Linked DNA regions of Archangium violaceum. The protein of the gene in region 1 interacts with the protein of each later gene in a pairwise test. Links are inferred from orthologs where the notes say so. Each region holds a gene or a part of one and is shown on either strand. Other genes may lie near its edges.

What was found.
Region 2: the proteins of pheT (region 1) and secD interact in binary tests that used the Escherichia coli proteins (3 or more experiments, as listed by UniProt). The link is inferred for Archangium violaceum from one-to-one orthologs.

Annotation. Positions count from the first base shown.
Region 1 is NZ_CP069338.1:9,521,842-9,525,400, forward strand. The notes cover bases 1-3,106. They hold pheT (phenylalanine--tRNA ligase subunit beta), read left to right. Parts: upstream 1-400; coding sequence 401-2,812; downstream 2,813-3,106. Other genes in these bases: pheS (phenylalanine--tRNA ligase subunit alpha), read left to right, coding at 1-401; JQX13_RS56610 (integration host factor subunit alpha), read left to right, coding at 2,924-3,106. Also shown: more of JQX13_RS56610, read left to right, coding at 3,107-3,358.
Region 2 is NZ_CP069338.1:8,194,932-8,210,450, forward strand. What follows is about bases 6,213-9,212. They hold secD (protein translocase subunit SecD), read left to right. Parts: upstream 6,213-6,827; coding sequence 6,828-8,597; downstream 8,598-9,212. Other genes in these bases: tgt (tRNA guanosine(34) transglycosylase Tgt), read left to right, coding at 6,213-6,228; yajC (preprotein translocase subunit YajC), read left to right, coding at 6,472-6,828; secF (protein translocase subunit SecF), read left to right, coding at 8,621-9,212. Outside these bases: JQX13_RS35080 (KamA family radical SAM protein), read left to right, coding at 1-1,150; JQX13_RS35085 (hypothetical protein), read right to left, coding at 1,188-1,676; JQX13_RS35090 (hypothetical protein), read right to left, coding at 1,810-2,136; JQX13_RS35095 (hypothetical protein), read right to left, coding at 2,178-2,717; JQX13_RS35100 (SpoIID/LytB domain-containing protein), read left to right, coding at 2,789-3,895; tRNA preQ1(34) S-adenosylmethionine ribosyltransferase-isomerase QueA, read left to right, coding at 3,945-5,030; more of tgt, read left to right, coding at 5,044-6,212; more of secF, read left to right, coding at 9,213-9,793; JQX13_RS35130 (hypothetical protein), read right to left, coding at 9,932-10,531; single-stranded-DNA-specific exonuclease RecJ, read left to right, coding at 10,751-12,463; JQX13_RS35140 (YHS domain-containing protein), read right to left, coding at 12,470-12,691; JQX13_RS35145 (MFS transporter), read left to right, coding at 12,943-14,268; JQX13_RS35150 (hypothetical protein), read right to left, coding at 14,389-15,225; JQX13_RS35155 (hypothetical protein), read right to left, coding at 15,237-15,519. UniProt on the Escherichia coli protein: Part of the Sec protein translocase complex. Interacts with the SecYEG preprotein conducting channel. SecDF uses the proton motive force (PMF) to complete protein translocation after the ATP-dependent function of SecA.

The DNA.
Region 1 (3,559 bases):
TGTTCCACCAGGTGGAGGGCCTGCTGGTGGACAAGGACGTCAGCTTCGCCGAACTCAAGGGCACCCTGGACGCCTTCGTGAAGGCCTTCTTCGGCTCGGACACGCGCACGCGCTTCCGCCCGTCCTTCTTCCCCTTCACCGAGCCCTCGGCCGAGGTGGACATCTCCTGCACCTCGTGCGGCGGCAAGGGCTGCCGCGTGTGCAAGCAGACCGGCTGGTTGGAGGTGCTCGGCAGCGGCATGGTGCACCCCAACGTCTTCAAGTACAGCGGTTACGACTCCACCCAGGTCACCGGGTACGCGTTCGGCATGGGCGTGGAGCGCATCGCCATGCTGCGCTACCGCATCGATGACCTGCGGATGATGTTCGAGAACGACGCGCGCTTCCTGGAGCAGTTCTGATGAAGATCTCGGTCAAGTGGCTCGGAGACTACGTGGCGCTGCCGGCCAGTGTGGAGGAGCTGGCACGCAAGCTGACCGCCGTGGGTCTGGAGATTGAAGGCCTCGAGCGCCCCGGCGAGGGGCTGCGCGGCGTGGTGGTGGCGCAGATCAAGGAGTCCGTGCAGCACCCCAACGCGGACAAGCTGTCCGTCACCAAGGTGGACCTGGGTGGCCCGGAGCCGCTCCAGATCGTCTGCGGCGCCAAGAACTTCAAGGTCGGCGACAAGGTGCCGCTGGCCACCATCGGCACGAAGCTGCCCAATGGCGTGGAGATCAAGCAGGCGCCCCTGCGCGGCGTGGACAGCTTCGGCATGCTCTGCTCGGCCAAGGAGCTGGGCCTGTCCGAGGAGTCCTCCGGCCTGCTCATCCTCCCGCAGGACCTGAAGCCCGGCACGCCCATCGCCGAGGCGCTCGGGTTGGATGACGTGGTGCTGGAGGTGAACGTCACCCCCAACCGGCCGGATGCCCTGTCGCACCTGGGCGTGGCCCGGGAGGTGGCGGTGGCCACCGGGGGCACCCTGCGTCCGCCCCAGCCGAAGCTCGCCGAGTCCGGCTCCACCACCTCCGAGAAGGTGAAGGTGCGCATCGAGGACGCGGCGCGCTGCCCGCGCTACGCGGCCCGCGTCGTGGAGAACGTGAAGATCGGTCCCTCGCCCCAGTGGCTGCAGGATCGGCTCAAGGCCTGTGGCGTGCGCCCCATCAGCAACGTGGTGGACGTCACCAACTTCGTCCTCCTCGAGTACGGCCAGCCGCTGCACGCCTTCGACCTGGACAAGGTCTCGGGCCAGGAGATCATCGTCCGCACCGCGAAGCCGGGCGAGAAGATGACCACGCTCGACGGCAAGGAGCGGGCGCTGGAGCCCGAGGATCTGCTCATCTGCGACCGTGACCGGGCCCAGGCCCTGGCCGGCGTGATGGGCGGCGCGGACAGCGAGGTGAGCGCGGGCACGACGCGCGTGGTGATCGAGTCCGCCCACTTCCAGCCCTCGAGCATCCGCCGCTCGTCCAAGCGCCATGGCCTGCACACCGAGGCCTCGCACCGCTTCGAGCGCGGCGCGGACCTCGACGCCGTCATCCCCGCGGTGGATCGCGCCGCGGCCCTCATCGCCGAGCTGGCGGGGGGCACGGTGGCTCCGGGCCGGGTGGACGTGTACCCGCAGCCCCAGACGCAGCGCCGGGTGACGCTGCGCTACGGCCGCGTGGAGAAGGTGCTGGGCGTGGCCATCCCCGAGTCCGAGTGCCGGCGCATCCTCGGTACCCTGGGCTTCAAGTCGGTGGAGGAGGGGAGTGGGCAGACCACCTTCGAGGTGCCTCGGGCTCGCGTGGACGTGGAGCGCGAGGAGGACCTCATGGAGGAGTTGGCCCGCGTCTACGGCTACGACAACATCCCCGCCCGGTTGCCGCGTGGCATCGCCGAGCTGGGTCCCGAGCCGGCCGCCGCCGAGGCCGAGCGTCGCGCCCGCCAGGCCCTGGCCGGCCTGGGCCTGAGTGAGGTGGTGAACTACTCCTTCGTTCCGCCGCGCACGCTGGAGGTGCTGGGAGGGACGGAGAAGCCGGTGGCGCTGCTCAACCCGCTCAGCATGGAGCAGTCGGTGATGCGCACCAGCCTGTTGCCGGGCCTGCTGGAGAACCTCTCCCGCAGCGTGCGTCATCAGGTGGACACCGTCGCCGTGTACGAGATGGGTCGGGCCTACTTCCGGGATCCGGAGGGTGGCCGGGGCCAGCGTCCGGCCGCGCGCGAGGTACCCCGGCTCGCGGGCCTCGTGTGGGGTCTGCGCGGTGGGCGGACCTGGACCCAGAAGGAGGCCCGGGCGGACTTCTATGACGCCAAGGGCGCCCTGGAGGCCGTGCTGCACGCACTCCATGTGGAAGGCGTCCGCTTCGTCGCCTCCGAGGCTCCGTCCTACCACCCCCGCGCCTGCGCCCGGGTGGAGCTGTCCGACGGCACGGTGCTGGGCTACGTGGGCGAGCTGCACCCTCGCGTGAGCAAGGCCCTGGAGCTGCCTCGGGACGTCTTCGCCTTCGAGGTGGACACGGCGCCCCTGTACTCGGCCGCCCGGCTGGTTCCCGCCTGGGGAGGGCTGCCTCGCTTCCCCGCCGTGCTCCGGGACCTGGCCGTGGTGGTGCCCCTGGAGCTCCAGAACGACGAGGTCCGCCGCGTCATCCTGGAGGTCGGTGGCCCCCTGGTGGAGGACGCCCTCATCTTCGACGTCTACACCGGCAAGCCCATCCCCGAGGGAAGCAAGAACCTGGCCTACGCCATCCGCTACCGCTCGCCCGAGCGCACCCTCACCGACGCGGAAGTGAGCGCCGCCCACCAGCGCATCATCTCCGAGGTCAACCAGCGACTGGGCGGAGCCCTCCGGACCTGAGTGAGAGGCTCCAAGGGGAAAACCTGAGTGAAACCGGTGGGTTGACAGCTGTCAGGGAAGGCTGTCACAGTCCGCCGGGTTCACCGCAGAGAGGGGCGCGAAGGTACTCGCATGACCAAGGCGGACATCATCGAAGGGGTCTACGAGAAGGTCGGCTTCTCCAAGAAGGAGTCGGCGGAGATCGTCGAGCTCGTCTTCGACACCTTCAAGGAAACGCTCGAGCGCGGGGACAAGATCAAGATCTCGGGGTTCGGCAACTTCCAGGTGCGCCAGAAGAAGGCGCGCGTGGGCCGCAATCCGCAGACCGGCAAGGAGATCGAGATCTCGGCGCGTCGGGTGCTGACCTTCCGGCCGAGCGCGGTGCTGAAGGCCGCGCTCAACGGCGAGCAGATTCCGGAGAACCACTCCGAGCTGGATGCCGCGGAGGAGGCCGCCGCCGACGCGGCCGAGGCCGCGGGTCTGGATCCCGAGGATCTGGACGAGGAGCTGGAGGAGCTCCCGGAGTACAAGGCTTCCGTGGGCGGAATGAAGGCGAAGGCCGAATGAGTTTTTGAAGGGCTGCTCGATCTCGTACTTGACCCATGGGGCAGGTGAAGGCATAAGGCAGCCCATCTCGCCGACGCCGGCGGGACACACATCGGGGCGTAGCGCAGCCTGGTAGCGCACTTGCTTGGGGTGCAAGTGGTCGCTGGTTCAAATCCAGTCGCCCCGACCATCGAAGGCCCTGGAGTTTCACTTTGCGGTGGA
Region 2 (15,519 bases), 1.3 Mb from region 1 along the record:
CCGGGCCCTCTTTCCCGAGGCCACCGACGCCGAGTGGTCCGACTGGCGCTGGCACCAGCGCCATGCCGTGCGCAACCTCGCGCAGCTGGAGAAGTTCGTCCCCCTCACGCCCGATGAGCGCGCCGGCGTGCAGGAGACCTCGTCCCTGTTCCGCATCGGCATCAGCCCGTATTACCTGTCCCTCATCGACCGGGACCATCCGCTCTGTCCCATCCGGATGCAGTCCATTCCCGTGCGCGCCGAGGCCCGCATCCGCCCCGGTGAGCTCGCGGATCCGCTCGGCGAGGACAAGACCCGGCCCGAGGAGGCCATCGTCCACAAGTACCCGGACCGCGTGCTCTTCCTCGCGCTCGACACGTGCTCCGTCTACTGCCGCCACTGCACCCGCCGCCGTATCACCAAGGGCGGTGAGGCCGAGCTCTCCAAGGAGCAGATGCGCCGCGGCATCGAGTACATCCGCCGCCACCCCGAGGTGCGCGACGTGCTCATCTCCGGTGGGGATCCGTTCCTCCTCTCCGAGGAGCGGCTGGAGGAGCTGCTCGCGCCCCTGTACGACATCCCCCACGTGGAGATGGTGCGCATCGGGACCCGCGTGCCCGTGTGTCTGCCCATGCGCGTCACCGACTCGCTGGCCCGTCTCCTGCGCCGCTACGCCCCCCTCTACGTCGTCACCCACTTCAACCACCCGAAGGAAGTGACCCCCGAGGCCCGCGAGGCCTGCGAGCGGCTCGTGGACCACGGCGTCCCCGTGGAAAACCAGGCCGTGCTCATGCGGCGGCTCAACTCGGATGCCCGCATCATCAAGGAGCTCTCCCACGCCCTCCTGCGCATCCGCGTCCGCCCGTACTACCTCCACCAGATGGACGTGGCCGAGGGCTGCGAGCACCTGCGCACCCCCATTTCCAAGGGCATGGAGATCCTCCAGCAGTTGCGCGGTCACACCACCGGGCTCGCCGTGCCCCACCTCGCCGTGGACCTGCCCGGCGGCGGCGGCAAGGTGACGCTCCAGCCCGATTACGTGCTCGAGCGCGGTGAGCAGAAGACCGTATTCCGCAACTACAAGGGCGAGCGCTACGACTACCCCGAGCCCGAGGAGACCGACTGCTCCTGCCCCTACGACTCCGTGTGGCAGCAGAAGCGTTGGGGGTAGGGGAGGGGGGTTACTTCTCCTCGGACGGACCCTGCGCCTATTTGGCCGGGGTTTCCTCTCCAGAGGGCAGGCCGTGCTCCACCGCGGGCAGTGAGCCCTCCTGCTCCTCCAGTGTCACCGGATTCTCGTCGCTGAACCCCTGCTGGACCTGGATCTCCCCGGGCCCATGGGCCTTCGAGGCCGCGGCCTTCTCCTTCGCCTCCAGTTCCTTCTCCGCGGCATCTACCTCCGCGTTCTGCTTCGGCCCCATCCGGGCCGTCTGCCGCGCGTAGTCCTTCCGCGACACCCCATTCTTCTCCATCACTTCCTGGAGGGCTTCCTGCTGCTCGCGGATCATCTGCCGCCGCTCGGCGTTGGTCATCTCCGACGGCTTCTTGTTGCCGTGCGCCGCGTTCACCTTCGCCTCCGCGGCCTTCTCGTCGCGCCGGATTCGGGCGAGCTGCTCGGGCGTGAGATCCTCGGCGAGCACGAGGCCCGGCACGGTGAGCCAGCTCGAGAACAGCAGGATGGAGAGACGGCGGGACATGGAGGCTCCTGGGTGGGCCTGGTGGGCCTCCCCATCGTATGGGAGGTTGGGGACCCGTGGGTAATCTCGTGGGAAGAACCCAGGAGCCGATACCCTCACCCCGACCCTCTCCCAGCGGGAGAGGGAGATGGGTTCAGCGATCCCGGCAACGCGTGCAGCTGTCCGTCGTTTCCGCGCAGGACTCCCTCGCCCGAACGCACCGCCGCGGGAGATCCGTCCGGTCCGGATGGTCCGTCACCACGTCGCAGAGGTCTTCCGCCACGCCGCACGTCTGGGTGGAGAGGGTGCACCGGTCCGAACAGGACATGTCTCCCGCGGAGGCGCTTCGGGCTCGTAGCTCCTCGAGCCGCGCCTCGTAGGTGGTGAGCTGGTCATCGTCCGAGCCGGCCACCCGGGTATCCACCTGCTTGGGACATCCCACGAGGGCCAGCGTCAGCAGGGCAAGGCTCGCAGCGCGCATGCGTCTCCCTTATGCGTCGGCCGCCCGCTCCGTCCAGGGCCTCAGCGTTCGATGGACCGCGGTTGGACAGGTGGAGGGCGCTCCTCGGGGCGATTGCAGTACAGGTATGCCGTCAGTCCCAACAGGGCCAGCACCGCCAGCTTCCTCAGCCAGTCTTCCCGTTGGCGCTTCGGAGAGTCCTCCTCCTCGTGCTCGGCCGCCTCGAGCGCCGCCGCTACCTCCGGGCCCAGTTCGCGCAGTCGCCGGCACAGCGCCACCGTCCCCGCCAGCGCGGGCGGCACCGCCGCCGTCTCACGCTCCAGCGCCTCGGCGAGTGCCCGCGCCCAGACGTCCTCCTCCGTGTCGTTCTCCGGCTGCCGGCAGGGGAGGGCCGCCTCCTTCGTCAGGGCCAGGCCGGCCCTCAGCAGGTGGACCGAGAACGCCTCCTTCGAGATGCCGTAGAAGGTCGCGCTGTCCTCCTGCGAGCGGTTCTGCACCAGCCGCGTCACGAGGAAGGCGGAGGTGCGGTACGGCAGCGCTCGGAGCGCCGCGCGGAGCTCGGCGGTCGAGGAGAGGCGGGAGGCGTCGGGGGCAGGGGACACGGGGGCGGCATTCTCCGTCATCCGCCGGCCGATTTCTTGAGCCTCGTGCACCGCCCCCTACACTGACCGGCATGTTGCGTCCTGTCGCACTGCTGCTGCTCCTGCTCGCGCCCCTCCGCGCGCTCGCCGTGGAGACCATGCGCATCGCCATGGGCGACGCCCAGAGCGAGGTGCGTGTGAGTGGGAAGGGTCTGTCCTTCGGCTCCGATACCGAGGATGCCCGCTTCTCCCCACTCGACCAGGACAGCGTCGTCGTCCGGCGCAAGGGCTCGCGCCTGGAGCTCAACGGGGCCCCCGTCATCGGTAACTCGGTGCGTTTCCGCGCCGGCCTGGACGCGCAGGACGCGGGGGTGCCCGGCTCCTCACCCCTGCGCGCGGGTGACATGGAGGTTCGTGGCGACGTCGTCGTGCGCATCTACAAGGGCGGACTCCAGCTCATCAACGTCATCCCGCTCGAGGACTACCTGGCCGCCGTGCTCGGCAGCGAGATGCCCGTGTCCTTCCCCCTCGAGGCCCTCAAGGCCCAGGCCGTGGCCGCCCGCACCTACGCCCTCCAGAAGAAGCTCGAGACCTACGGCAGCCCCTTCCACATGGGCAGCAGCGTGCTCCACCAGGTCTACGGTGGCGTCAATCGCGAGGACGCGCGCACCCGCTCCGCCGTGGAGGCCACCCGGGGAGAGGTGCTCACCTACGAGCTCGCCCCCATCGAGGCCTACTTCCATGCCTCCTGCGGCGGCCGGACCGAGACCGGCCAGAATGCCCTCGGGCGCGCGCTCCCCTATCTGCGGGCCGTGGACTGCCCGTGTGGCCGTCTGCCCGCCAGCCGCTGGAGCGCCACCCTCTCCGACTCCGAGCTGCGCTCCGCCCTGGGCCAGTCCACCGAGGGCTTCCGCGTCACCTCCCGCACCAGCACCCACCGGGTGAACCGGGTGGTCACCTCCAGCGGCGCCTCGCTCGATGGGGCGACCCTCCGGCGCAAGCTCGGCTACACGAAGCTCAAGAGCCTGGAGTTCGACGTGGAGCACACTTCCGGTGGCTGGCACTTCAATGGCCGTGGCTACGGCCACGGCGCCGGCCTGTGCCAGTGGGGCGCCAAGGCGCTCGCGGACGAGGGGCTCTCCTACCGGGACATCCTCCTGCACTACTACCCGGGGACCGAGCTGCAGCATCTCTACTGATACATCCCGTTTCGTCGAGGCGCCCGGGCTGTTAGAAGCGCCTCCTCCCGTGTCGTCACTGCTCTCCGATTACGACTTCGAACTGCCCGAGGCGCAGATCGCCCAGGCGCCCCTCTCCACCCGGGATGCCTCCCGCCTCATGGTGGTGAGCCGCGCTTCGGGTGCGTGGGCCCACCGCCACTTCTCCGAGCTGCCCGGGCTGCTGCGCGAGGGCGACCTGCTCGTCGTCAACGACGCCCGCGTCATCCCCGCACGGCTCCTCGGCTCCAAGGCCGGCACCGGCGGCCGTGTGGAACTGCTCGTCGTCCGCCCGTCGGCCCCCACGCTCACCTCCCAGGCACTCGGAGGCGCCGCCGAGGCCCTCGAGTGGATCTGCCTCGGCCAGGCCTCCAAGGGCCTCAAGCCCGGGGCGCGCATCTCCTTCCCCGGAGGACTGGATGCCGAGGTGCTGGAGGCGCTCGGGGGCGGCGAGTACCGGGTGCGCTTCCACGCCGCGCCGGGCACGTCGCTCGCCGAGGTGCTGGAGAAGGCCGGCCGCCTGCCTCTGCCGCCCTACATCACCCGCCCTCCCGAGGCCTCCGACGCCGAGCGTTACCAGACGGTGTACGCGCGGGCCTCGGGCGCGGTGGCGGCGCCCACGGCGGGGCTGCACTTCACCGAGGCCACCTTCGCGGCGCTCGCGGCCCGGGGCATCCACCGCGTCGAGGTGACGCTGGACGTGGGGCCCGGCACCTTCCTCCCCGTCCGGGAGGAGAACCTCGAGAAGCACCACATGCACCCGGAGCGCTACTTCGTCCCCGAGGCCACCGCCCGGGCGGTGAACGCCGCGAAGGCCGAGGGCCGCCGGGTGGTGGCGGTGGGTACCACCGTGGTGCGCACCCTGGAGTCGGCCACGGACCCGGACACGGGCGCGCTGCGCGCCGGGCCGGGGGAGACGACGATGTTCATCCGCCCCGGTTTCACCTTCCGGCAGGTGGACGTGCTGCTCACCAACTTCCACCTCCCGCGCTCGACGCTGGTGGTGCTGGTGAGCGCGCTGCTCGGCCGGGAGCGCACCCTGGCGGCCTACCGGGAGGCGGTCGCCGCCGGCTACCGGTTCTTCTCGTACGGCGACGCGATGTTGGTGACGGAGTAGGAGACACGACGCAATGGGAGAGCCGCGCAAGGAGAAGGGTGATACCCGGGTTCCACCGAGCCTGGTGCGCTACGAGCTGCTGCACGAGGACGCCTCGGGCACGCGCGCGCGCCGGGGGCGGCTGCACACCCCCCATGGCCTTGTGGAGACGCCCATCTTCATGCCCGTGGGCACCGTGGGCAGCGTCAAGGGCGTGGGGCCGGATGAGCTGCTGACGCTCGATGCTCAAATCATCCTCGGCAACACCTACCACCTGATGCTCCGCCCCGGAGACGACCTGGTGGGGGAGATGGGCGGCCTGCACCGCTTCATCTCCTGGGACCGCCCCATGCTCACCGACAGTGGGGGCTTCCAGGTCTTCAGCCTCGCCGAGAAGCGGAAGATCACCGAGGAGGGCGCGGCCTTCCAATCCCACCTGGACGGTCGGCACATCCTCCTGTCCCCCGAGCGCTCCATCGAGATTCAGGAGACGCTCGGCGCGGACATCATCATGGCCTTCGACGAGTGCCCGCCCTCCACCGAGGACCGGGCCTACATGGAGAAGTCCCTGGCGCGCACCACGCGCTGGCTGCACCGGTGCGTGAAGGCCTGGAGCCGCGAGCGCTCCTCGCTCTTCGGCATCGTCCAGGGGGGCCTGAACAAGGATCTGCGCAAGGCCCACGCCGAGCAGGTGTGCGCGGTGGACCTGCCGGGGTACGCGCTCGGAGGCTTCTCGGTGGGGGAGACCCCCGAGGCCATGCACGAGGGCGTGGCCTTCTCCGCTCCGCTGCTCCCCCGGGACAAGCCGCGCTACCTGATGGGGGTGGGGACGCCCGTGGACCTGGTCACCTGCGTGGAGCACGGGGTGGACATGTTCGACTGCGTGCTGCCCACCCGTTGCGCGCGCAACGGCCTGCTCTTCACCTCGGAGGGCAAGGTCACCATCCGCAATGCCACGTACGCCAAGGATGACCGGCCCGCGGATCCGGCCTGCTCCTGCTACACCTGCCGCAACTTCAGCCGGGCCTACCTGCGTCACCTGTTCGTGGCGGGGGAAATCCTCGCCATGCGGCTCAACACCCTGCACAACCTCCACTACTTCCTGGGTCTCATGAAGCAGGTGCGCCAGGCCATCTCCGAGGACCGGTACGCCTCGTTCGCCCGTGACTTCCGCGAGAAGGCCCGGGCCCAGGAGGCCGAGCGCACGAGGTCGAAGTAGCCCTGGCGGCCATCCAAACGGCCGGTTCCCGGGGTCCGCCGGAGCCTCTCCAGAGTGGCGGACGAGGCCTCCGGGAGAGGTGGGCGGGCGGGCATGACACGTCACGGAAAGGCCGGGGCCGCCTCGCCGTTCACTTGCCCGGGGTGTGCGCCTGCTGCTAAGAGGCCCCCCTTTCCGATTAATCCGTTGTCCGAGGGTGGACGGCGGCTCGGGCGGAACCCTTTCCAAGCGAAGAGGCGGTTTGTGGCTGACAGCTTTCTGATCCTGGCGCAGGCAGCGGGCGGAACCGGCGGATGGACGAACATCGTGTTCATCATCGGCCTGTTCGCGATCATGTACTTCATCATGATCCGGCCGCAGCAGAAGCAACTCAAGGCGCACCGCGAGCTGATCTCCAGCCTGAAGAAGGGTGATGAGGTCATCACCCAGGGCGGCCTCATCGGACGCATCCATGTGGTGGCCGAGCGAGAGGTGACGCTCGAGGTGTCCAACGGAGTGCGCATCCGCGTGCTCAAGACTTCCGTGGCTGGCAGGTACGCCGCTCCTGGCGAGACGCCGGCCTCGGTCGCGAAGACCGACGAGAAGAAGGAGGAGAAGTAATGGACCGCGGCTGGTACTGGAGGCTGGGCCTGATCATCGGCGTGACGCTGCTGACCATCTGGTGCCTCATTCCCTCCTATTATTCCCTGTTCGTGCTCGACAAGAGCCAGCGCAACAACCTGGCCCTGCTCGAGGAGAAGCTGCCCGCGTGGGCGCCCCCGGCGAAGTACCGCATCAACCTGGGGCTGGACCTGCAGGGTGGCATCCACATGGTGATGCGGGTGGACACCAAGACGGCGCTGCAGAAGCGGACCGAGCGCCGGGGGGATCAGATCGCCCGCTACATCAACGACAAGCAGCTGGGCCAGGTGACCGTGGACACGGACGCCGAGGCGCTCCAGCTCACGCTGACGGCGCAGGATCCGGCCACCATGGACGCGATCGAGAAGGAGGTGCTCGCCACCTTCACCGACTTCGTCCGGGTGTCGCGTGACGGCAACAAGCTGGTGCTGGCGCCGGACGAGGGCCAGGTGAACCTCTTCCGCGAGGAGTCGGTGGACCAGGCGATGCTCGTCATCCGCCGCCGCATCGACAAGTGGGGCGTGGCCGAGGTGGACGTGCGCAAGCTGGGCACCGACGCCATCCAGATCTCCCTGCCGGGCCGCAATGATCCCGAGCAGGCCAAGGAGCTGGTGGGCACCACGGCGCAGCTCGAGTTCCGCATGGTGGACGACACCACGGACTTCTTCGGGAAGACCTTCCAGGAGTCCCCGCCGCCGGAGGGCAGCAACATCACGCTGACCACCGCCGAGGGCTTCCCCCAGCTGCAGGGCCCCAACCGCGAGGCGCTGCTGGCGTACCTGAAGGACAAGACGCCCCAGGACCGCGAGGTGCTGATGGAGTGCATCCCCAGCGCGACGAAAAAGGGCGTGTGCGACAGCTACCGCACCTACCTGGTGGAGAAGGACGTGCCGCTGACGGGCGAGAGCCTGACGGGCGCGGACGCTTCGCTCAGCCAGCTCAACGAGCCGGAGGTGAACGTCAGCTTCGACGCGGCTGGCGCGCGTGAGTTCGAGCAGCTCACCGAGAAGGGGGTGGGCCGCCGCATGGCCATCGTCCTGGACGACTACGTGCAGTCGGCGCCGCGCATCAACGAGCGCATCGGTGGTGGCCGGGCGCGCATCACCATGGGCCGCTCGGGTGGCCGTCCCCTCCAGGAGTGGCTGTCCGACGCGCAGACGCTGGCGCTGGCCCTCAAGGCGGGCGCGCTGCCGGCGCCGGTGACCACCGGTGAGATCCGCCAGGTGGGCGCCTCGCTGGGCGACGAGCTCATCCGCAAGGGCGGCCTGGCCGCGGGCGTGGGCGTGCTCTGCGTCATCGTCTTCATGGCCCTCTACTACAGGTCCGCCGGCCTCATCGCGGACGTGGCGCTGCTGCTCAATGGCCTGCTCATCCTCGGTGGCCTGGCGCTCTTCAACGCCACGCTCACCCTGCCGGGCATCGCCGGCTTCGTGCTGACGCTCGGTATCGCGGTGGATGCCAACGTGCTCATCAACGAGCGCATCCGCGAGGAGCTCAGCCACGGCAAGACGGCTCGCGCCGCGGTGGACCAGGGCTACGATCGTGCCTTCTGGACCATCTTCGACGCGCACGTCACCGCGCTCATCGCCGGCTTCATCCTCTTCTTCACGGGCACGGGTCCGGTGCGCGGTTTCGCCACCACGCTCATCATCGGCCTGCTGGCGTCGCTCTTCACGTCCATCCTCGTGACGCGCGTCATCATGACCTACTTCGTCCACGGTCGTAACGCCCAGACGGTGTCCGTCTAGCAAGGCCTCGAGGTTCAGCAGACATGCAACTGCTCAAGAACAAGACGAACATCGACTTCATCGGCAAGCGCAAGCCGGCGCTCTTCATCTCCACGGCGATCAACCTGATCATCCTGATCGGCATCGCCGTGTGGGGCTTCAACCTCGGCGTGGACTTCGCCGGCGGTACGGTGGTGGAGGTGAAGTTCGACCACCCCATCTCCGCGGCGGAAGTCCGCAAGCGCGCCGAGTCCGGCGGGCTGCACGACGTCGCCGTGCAGAGCATCGGCTCGGCGGACGAGAACTCGTTCCTGCTGCGCCTGGGTGGCGTGACCCAGCTCACCGAGGAGAGCGCCGGCAAGGCGGCCTCGGCCCTCCAGGCCCTGGGCCCGGTGGACCCGAAGAACGTCCGCTCGGACCTGGCCAACGGCATCATCAACTTCCGCTCCGCGCAGCCCCTCGACGCCGAGCAGGTCCGCGCGGCGGTGGAAGGGGCCGGCACGGGCGTGGAAGAGGTGCGCGAGCTGGGTCAGGCGCAGGCCGGTGGCTTCGACTACCAGGTCGTCGCCAGCGGCATGGCGGACCGGATCCGCAGCGCGCTGATGTCGGGCGTGCAGCAGGACAAGCCGGACTTCGAGATGCGCCGCACCGAGTACGTGGGTCCGCAGGTCGGCAAGCAGCTGCGCAACCGCGGCGTCATGGCCCTGCTGTACTCCATGATGGCCATCCTCGTGTACGTGGCGTTCCGGTTCGACTTCAAGTTCGGCCCCGGCGCGCTGCTCGCCATGCTCCACGACGTCGTGATGGTGGCCGGCTTCTACCTGTTCAGCCGCGCCGAGTTCAGCCTCACCGCCATCGCCGCGCTGCTCACCGTCGTGGGTTACTCGGTCAACGACACCATCGTGGTCTACGACCGCATCCGCGAGGACATGGGCAAGTACAAGGGCAAGCCGCTGGCCGAGGTCATCAACATCGCCGTCAACGACACCCTGGCTCGCACCATCCTCACCTCGGGCACCACGGCCCTCTCCCTCGTCGGTCTCATCATCTTCGGCGTCGGTGAGATCCGCGACTTCGCCTGGGCCATGCTCGTGGGCATCATCGTCGGCACGTACTCGTCCGTGTACATCGCCAGCCCGCTCACCATCTGGCTCGATGAGCGCGCCGCCGCTCGCGAGGCCAAGAAGGGCGGCATGGAGCAGCCCAAGGTCGCCTGAGCCACAGTGGGGGTACAGAGGGGTACATACTCTCACCCCAGCCCTCTCCCAGTGGGAGAGGGGGCATACACGGAAGGCCCTCGTGCTCCGCGGATCCGCGGCGACGAGGGCCTTCGGTGTTTCTGGGGCGTCCCCCCCTTAAAATCGGCCTCCTACCGTGAGGTTCGTGCCCAGGATGCCGCCGCTCGCGTCACCCGGCACCGCCGCGTCCGCGAAGTTGTCGTCCACCAGCACCCGGTAGGTCCCTCGGATGCCCGCCGTCAGTGCCCCGCTGTTGAACTCGACCCCCGCCGCCAGCGGCAGCTCCTCCATCAGGTCCGAGCTGTACGGGCCATTTCCCGCCCCCCGCACGTACACGTAGGACACCCCCAGCCCCGCCCCCACGAAGGGACGCACCCGCTCCATGAAGGGGGGCGATAGCTTCACCAGGCTGGTCGCCCCATGGCGCATGAGCGAGGGCGCCTCGGCGGACCGGAAGCGATCGTCCGTCACGTCGTTCTTCGAGCCGTCGTAGCCCACCTCGAAGCCCAGCATCTTGTAGGGTTGGAGGTTGAGGGTGACGCCCCACGTGGGACCCGTGGCGGACAATCCTCCAAGGTCTCCCGTGTACCCACCGATGCCGCCGCCCAGGAAGACGTTCACATCTCCTTGCTTCGGGTCCCCTCCTCGTGCCATCGCGCTACCCGCGAGCCCCAATCCGAGCGCCAGGGCCGTCATCCGGATGCCCCTCGAAGTCATGCCAAGCTCCTTGTTCTCTGGTTTGCAGTCGAAGCTGTGCATCCCTGGCAACGCCGGGGCCGGGCAGGCATCCAACAGGCGCTCGTCCGCCCGTCCGCTCCATGGACGGAGGCGCGAGCCCCAGGTCGGGTTCCCTCGGAGAGACTTCCGAGGTAGACTGGGGGTGTATTCTTGTTGGCCCATGTGCCCGGAGCGGGCACCCCAGGAGGGGAGGCGAACGTGCGTTGGTTGATGCCGGAAGTACCCCAGGAGCAGGCAGCGTCGCTGGCCGCTGAGCTGGGGCTGCATCCGCTCTCCGCGCGCGTGCTCGTGCACCGGGGCCTGCGCACCCCCGAGGCCGCCTCGGCCTTCCTGTCGGACCGGCTGGCGGACCTCCCCGATCCCTTCCGGATGAAGGGCATGGCCGCCGCCGTGGATCGGCTGTTCCGCGCCATCCGCGAGAAGGAGCGCATCACCCTCTACGGCGACTACGACGTGGATGGCGTGTGCTCCACCTCGCTCGTGTGCCTGTTCCTGCGCGAGCTGGGCGCCAGGCCGGCCACGTACATCCCCCACCGGTTGGACGAGGGCTACGGCCTCAACCTCCAGGCGGTGGAGAAGATCGCCTCGGACGGGACCCGGGTCCTGGTGACACTCGACTGCGGCGTCACCTCCGTGGCGGAGATCTCCCGGGCGAAGGAGCTGGGCCTGGACGTGGTGGTGGTGGATCACCACACGGTGCCCCCCACGCTGCCCCCGGCCGTGGCGGTGCTCAACCCGCACCAGCCCGGCTGCGAGTACCCCACCAAGCACCTGTGCGCCGCCGGCGTGGCCTTCAACCTCTGCATGGGCCTGCGCAAGAAGCTGCGCGAGGACGGCTGGTTCGCCACCCGCAAGGAGCCCAACCTCAAGGCGCTGCTCGATCTGGTGGCCATGGCCACGGTGGCGGACGTGGTGCCCCTCACGGGCGCCAACCGCATCCTCGTCCACCATGGGCTGCAGGAGCTCTCCGCGGGCCGCCGCTACGGCGTGCGCGCGCTCAAGGAGGTCGCCGGCCTCGAGGCGGACAGCCCCGTCACCGCCGGGCAGGTGGGCTTCCGTCTGGGGCCTCGCATCAACGCCGCGGGCCGTCTGCATGACGCCTCGCTGGGGCTTCAGCTGTTGTGCTCCGAGTCACTCGACGCGGCGCGCTCGCTGGCGCAGGTGCTGGATCGCGCCAACGCCGAGCGGCAGGGCATCGAGAGCAGCATCCTCACCGAGGCGCTCGCCCAGGCGCAGGAGCGGGCCGAGCACGCGCGCGGCTTCGTCCTCTACGCGGACGGCTGGCACCCGGGTGTCATCGGAATCGTGGCCTCGCGCGTGGTGGAGCGCTTCCACCGGCCCACCGTCATGATCGGAGTGAAGGACGGGGTAGGGAAGGGCTCGGCGCGCAGCATCGAGGGCTTCCACCTCTACGACGCGCTCAGCGGTTGCGCGGACCTGCTCGCGCGCTTCGGTGGGCACAAGCACGCCGCCGGCCTCACCGTGGAGGCGAAGCACCTGCCCGCCCTGCGTGAGTCCTTCGAGCGCATCGCCCGGCAGCGGCTCACGCCGGAGGATCTGATTCCCCGCTGCAAGGTGGACGCGGTGGTGCGCGTGAACGAGCTGGACGAGCGCGCGGTGGAGGCGCTGCAGCGGCTCGGGCCTTTCGGACAGGGCAACCCCGAGCCCGTGCTGGTGCTGCGCCATCAAGTGGCTCGCCCGCGCGTGCTGCCGCCCAAGTCCGGAGGCGCCGGCCACCTCAAGCTGGCCCTGGTGGACGCCCCCTCCGTGGACGCCATCGGCTTCGGCATGGCGGACCGGCTGGCGCTCACCGAGGGTCCGGTGGACCTGGCCTTCCAGGCTGGCTTCGACACCTTCCGCGGGCAGCGGCGGCTGTCCCTCAAGCTCAAGGACCTGCGCGTCGCGGCCTGAGTCCGCTCAGGCAATGCCCCAGCGCACCCGTCCCGGCGTCAGCAGCGCTCCCGCGCGGGCCAGGTCGTTCATGCGGAATCGCTCGGCCTGACGCTCGAACGCCGTGCGGCACCGCTCCGAGCAGAAGAAATACCGACGCTTCTTGTACTCCGTGGACGGACGGCTCTCGGGCGCCTCCAATTGCTTGCCGCAGACCGGATCCAGGTGTCGCTTCGATACGTCCTTCATTTCCCCGCCTCCCCACCAGACTCGCCTTCCTTCGTGGCGACTCAAAGCAGCGGGCGTGCCAACGGCGTGACTCGTGGATTCGCGGGGTTGGGCGGGTGAGAGTCCGACAAAGAGGCAAGGGGCGGCCAGCGGGGGGAAAACTTTTTCTTGCCCGCGGGTGCCGGATTGCACCCCGGTACGAGGCCCGGTGGGTAAGAGGGATCCTCATCCCTCCTCTTGCCCGACCTCGCCGCTCACGTTGAGATCACCCCGTGCCAACCCCTTCGATCCCAGAAACCCAGCCGATTCACGCACAGCGACCGCTCACCGGACAGGACGCCAGGACGCTCGCTCTGGCGGCGCTGGGTGGCGCGCTCGAGTTCTACGACTTCATCATCTTCGTGTTCTTCGCCCGGGCGATCGGCCAGCTGTTCTTCCCGGCCGACACGGCGGAGTGGCTGCGCCAGCTGCAGACGTATGGGCTGTTCGCGGTCGCCTACCTGGCGCGTCCCCTGGGCGGCATCGTGATGGCGCACTTCGGCGACCGCAGTGGCCGCAAGCGGATGTTCGCGCTGAGCGTGTTCATGATGGCCGTGCCGACGCTCCTCATCGGCATGCTGCCCACCTTCGCCACCATGGGTTACGGAGCGCCCCTGGCGCTGCTGGTGCTTCGTATGCTCCAGGGCGCGGCCGTGGGCGGTGAGGTGCCGGGTGCCTGGGTCTTCGTCTCCGAGCACGTGCCGGCTCGTCGCGTCGGCTTCGCCTGCGGCACGCTCACCTCGGGGCTGACGTTCGGCATCCTGCTCGGCTCGCTCGTGGCGACCGCGATCAACAAGATCTACACCCCGGACGAGGTGCTGGCGTTCGCGTGGCGCGTGCCCTTCCTGGTGGGAGGCGTGTTCGGCTTCTTCGCCGTGTTCCTGCGCCGCTGGTTGGCCGAGACGCCGGTGTTCGAGGAGATGCGCAAGCGCCGGGCCCTGGTGGAGGAACTGCCGCTCAAGGCCGTGCTGCGCGGCCATGTCGCCGGGGTGGTGGTGTCCATGCTGCTCACCTGGGTGCTCACCGCCGGCATCGTGGTGGTGATCCTCCTGACGCAGGATCTGCTGCAGAAGCTCTACGGCATCGCGCCGGCCCAGGCGCTGGAGGCCAACAGCGTCGCCACGCTGAGCCTCACCCTGGGGTGTATCTGCTTCGGCCTGCTCGCGGATGGCTGGGGCGTCGTCCGGGCGCTGACCCTCGGCTGTGCCGCGCTGCTCGTGGCGACGTACGTGTTCTACACCGGCGTGGGCCAGTCTCCGGGGCACCTCGTTCCGCTGTACGCGATGGCGGGCTTCTGCGTCGGCGTGGTCGGCGTGGTGCCCACGGTGATGGTGCACGCCTTCCCTCCGGCCGTGCGCTTCTCGGGCATCTCGTTCTCGTACAACGTGGCCTACGCCATCTTCGGCGGGCTCACGCCCATGGTCGTCACCCTGCTCACGAAGACGAGCCCGATGGGGCCCGCTTTCTATGTGGCCGGGGTGTGCTGCGTGGGGCTGCTCGTGGCGCTCTACCTGGGATTCGCGAGCCGCTCGCGTTTCTCCGCCATGAGCGCCTCGTAGGCTCGCTGACCCTCACCCCAGCCCTCTCCCAGGGGGAGAGGGGGCATTCACGGGGGGAACCCGGGGGGCGAGATACCCTCACCCCGTCCCTCTCCCGAGGGGAGAGGGGGGATTGATTGATTAGAACGCGGTGCCCAGGCTCGCGCCCAGGAACGTGTCGTCCATGTAGCCTCGCCGGAAGCGCAGCAGCTCCACACGCCACGCCAGCCGCACGTTCGACTCCGACGACAGCTTCGTCCGGCCTCGCAGGCCCACTCCGTATTGGATGAGCGGCTTGATCTCGTCCATCGGCGTCAGCTTGCCGCCAATCTCCAGCGTCGTGTGCTCGTACGCGATGCCTCCGCCCACCTGTGCGTAGACGCCATAGTCCGAGCCCTCCCCGAAGGTCAGCTCGTACGCCGGCGCGATCGTGGCGTAGTGCAGCCGCGTGTCTCCCACGATGAGCTGCGTCCCCTCGCGCATCCCGGCGTACGTGTAGCGCACGTCGAACCAGAGCGCCTCGCGCAGCGGCTCCACGTTCAGCAGCCGGCCGTACTCCCAGGTGAAGCGTCCACCGATGGCCGGCAGGATGTCCCCGAGCTGCTGCCCACGTGCGCTGCTCAGGAACATCGCGCCGCCGAGCACCTCGAAGGCGATGCCCGTGTTCGGGTCATCCATGCGCGCCAGGTGCTCGAACTTCTTCTCCTCGTCCTCCTCCTCGGCGAGCCGGCGGAAGTCCGATGACGTGTCCTCCGAGCGGGAGCGGCGTCGGCGCGGCGTGTCCCTCTGCTCGGACTGCTCCTCGTCCGGGTAGGCGTAGGGCGAGTCATCGTCCTGGGCGTGGCGTCGGCGCGAGGAGCTCGTCTCCTCGGGCTGTTCGTCGTCCGGGTAGGCGTAGGGCGAGTCATCGTCCTGGGCGAACGTGGGCGCGGCGAGAGTGAGGCCCCCGAGGAGGCAGGGCAGGATCCAGGAATGCACGGCAGCGTTCCTCATGGGTTGATCGACTCGCAGACGCCAACGAGGGTGGTGGTGCTGGCAGGGCAGTCATCCGAGGTCGCGTCCCCCGTACTGACACCGGTGAGATCTTCGACCGGAATCTGCAGGCGGGTGGCGAACTGGCTGCACACCCGCTGTTTCAGATTGAAGTCACTGATGTGCCGGATGATGGCCCTGGCGGCCCGGGCCAGCGTGAACTTCGTCTGATCTGTCAGCGCCGCTTGGGCCAGCTGGTTGAAGCCGGGCTTGCTCGGATTCGTGTCCGAGTACGCCGCC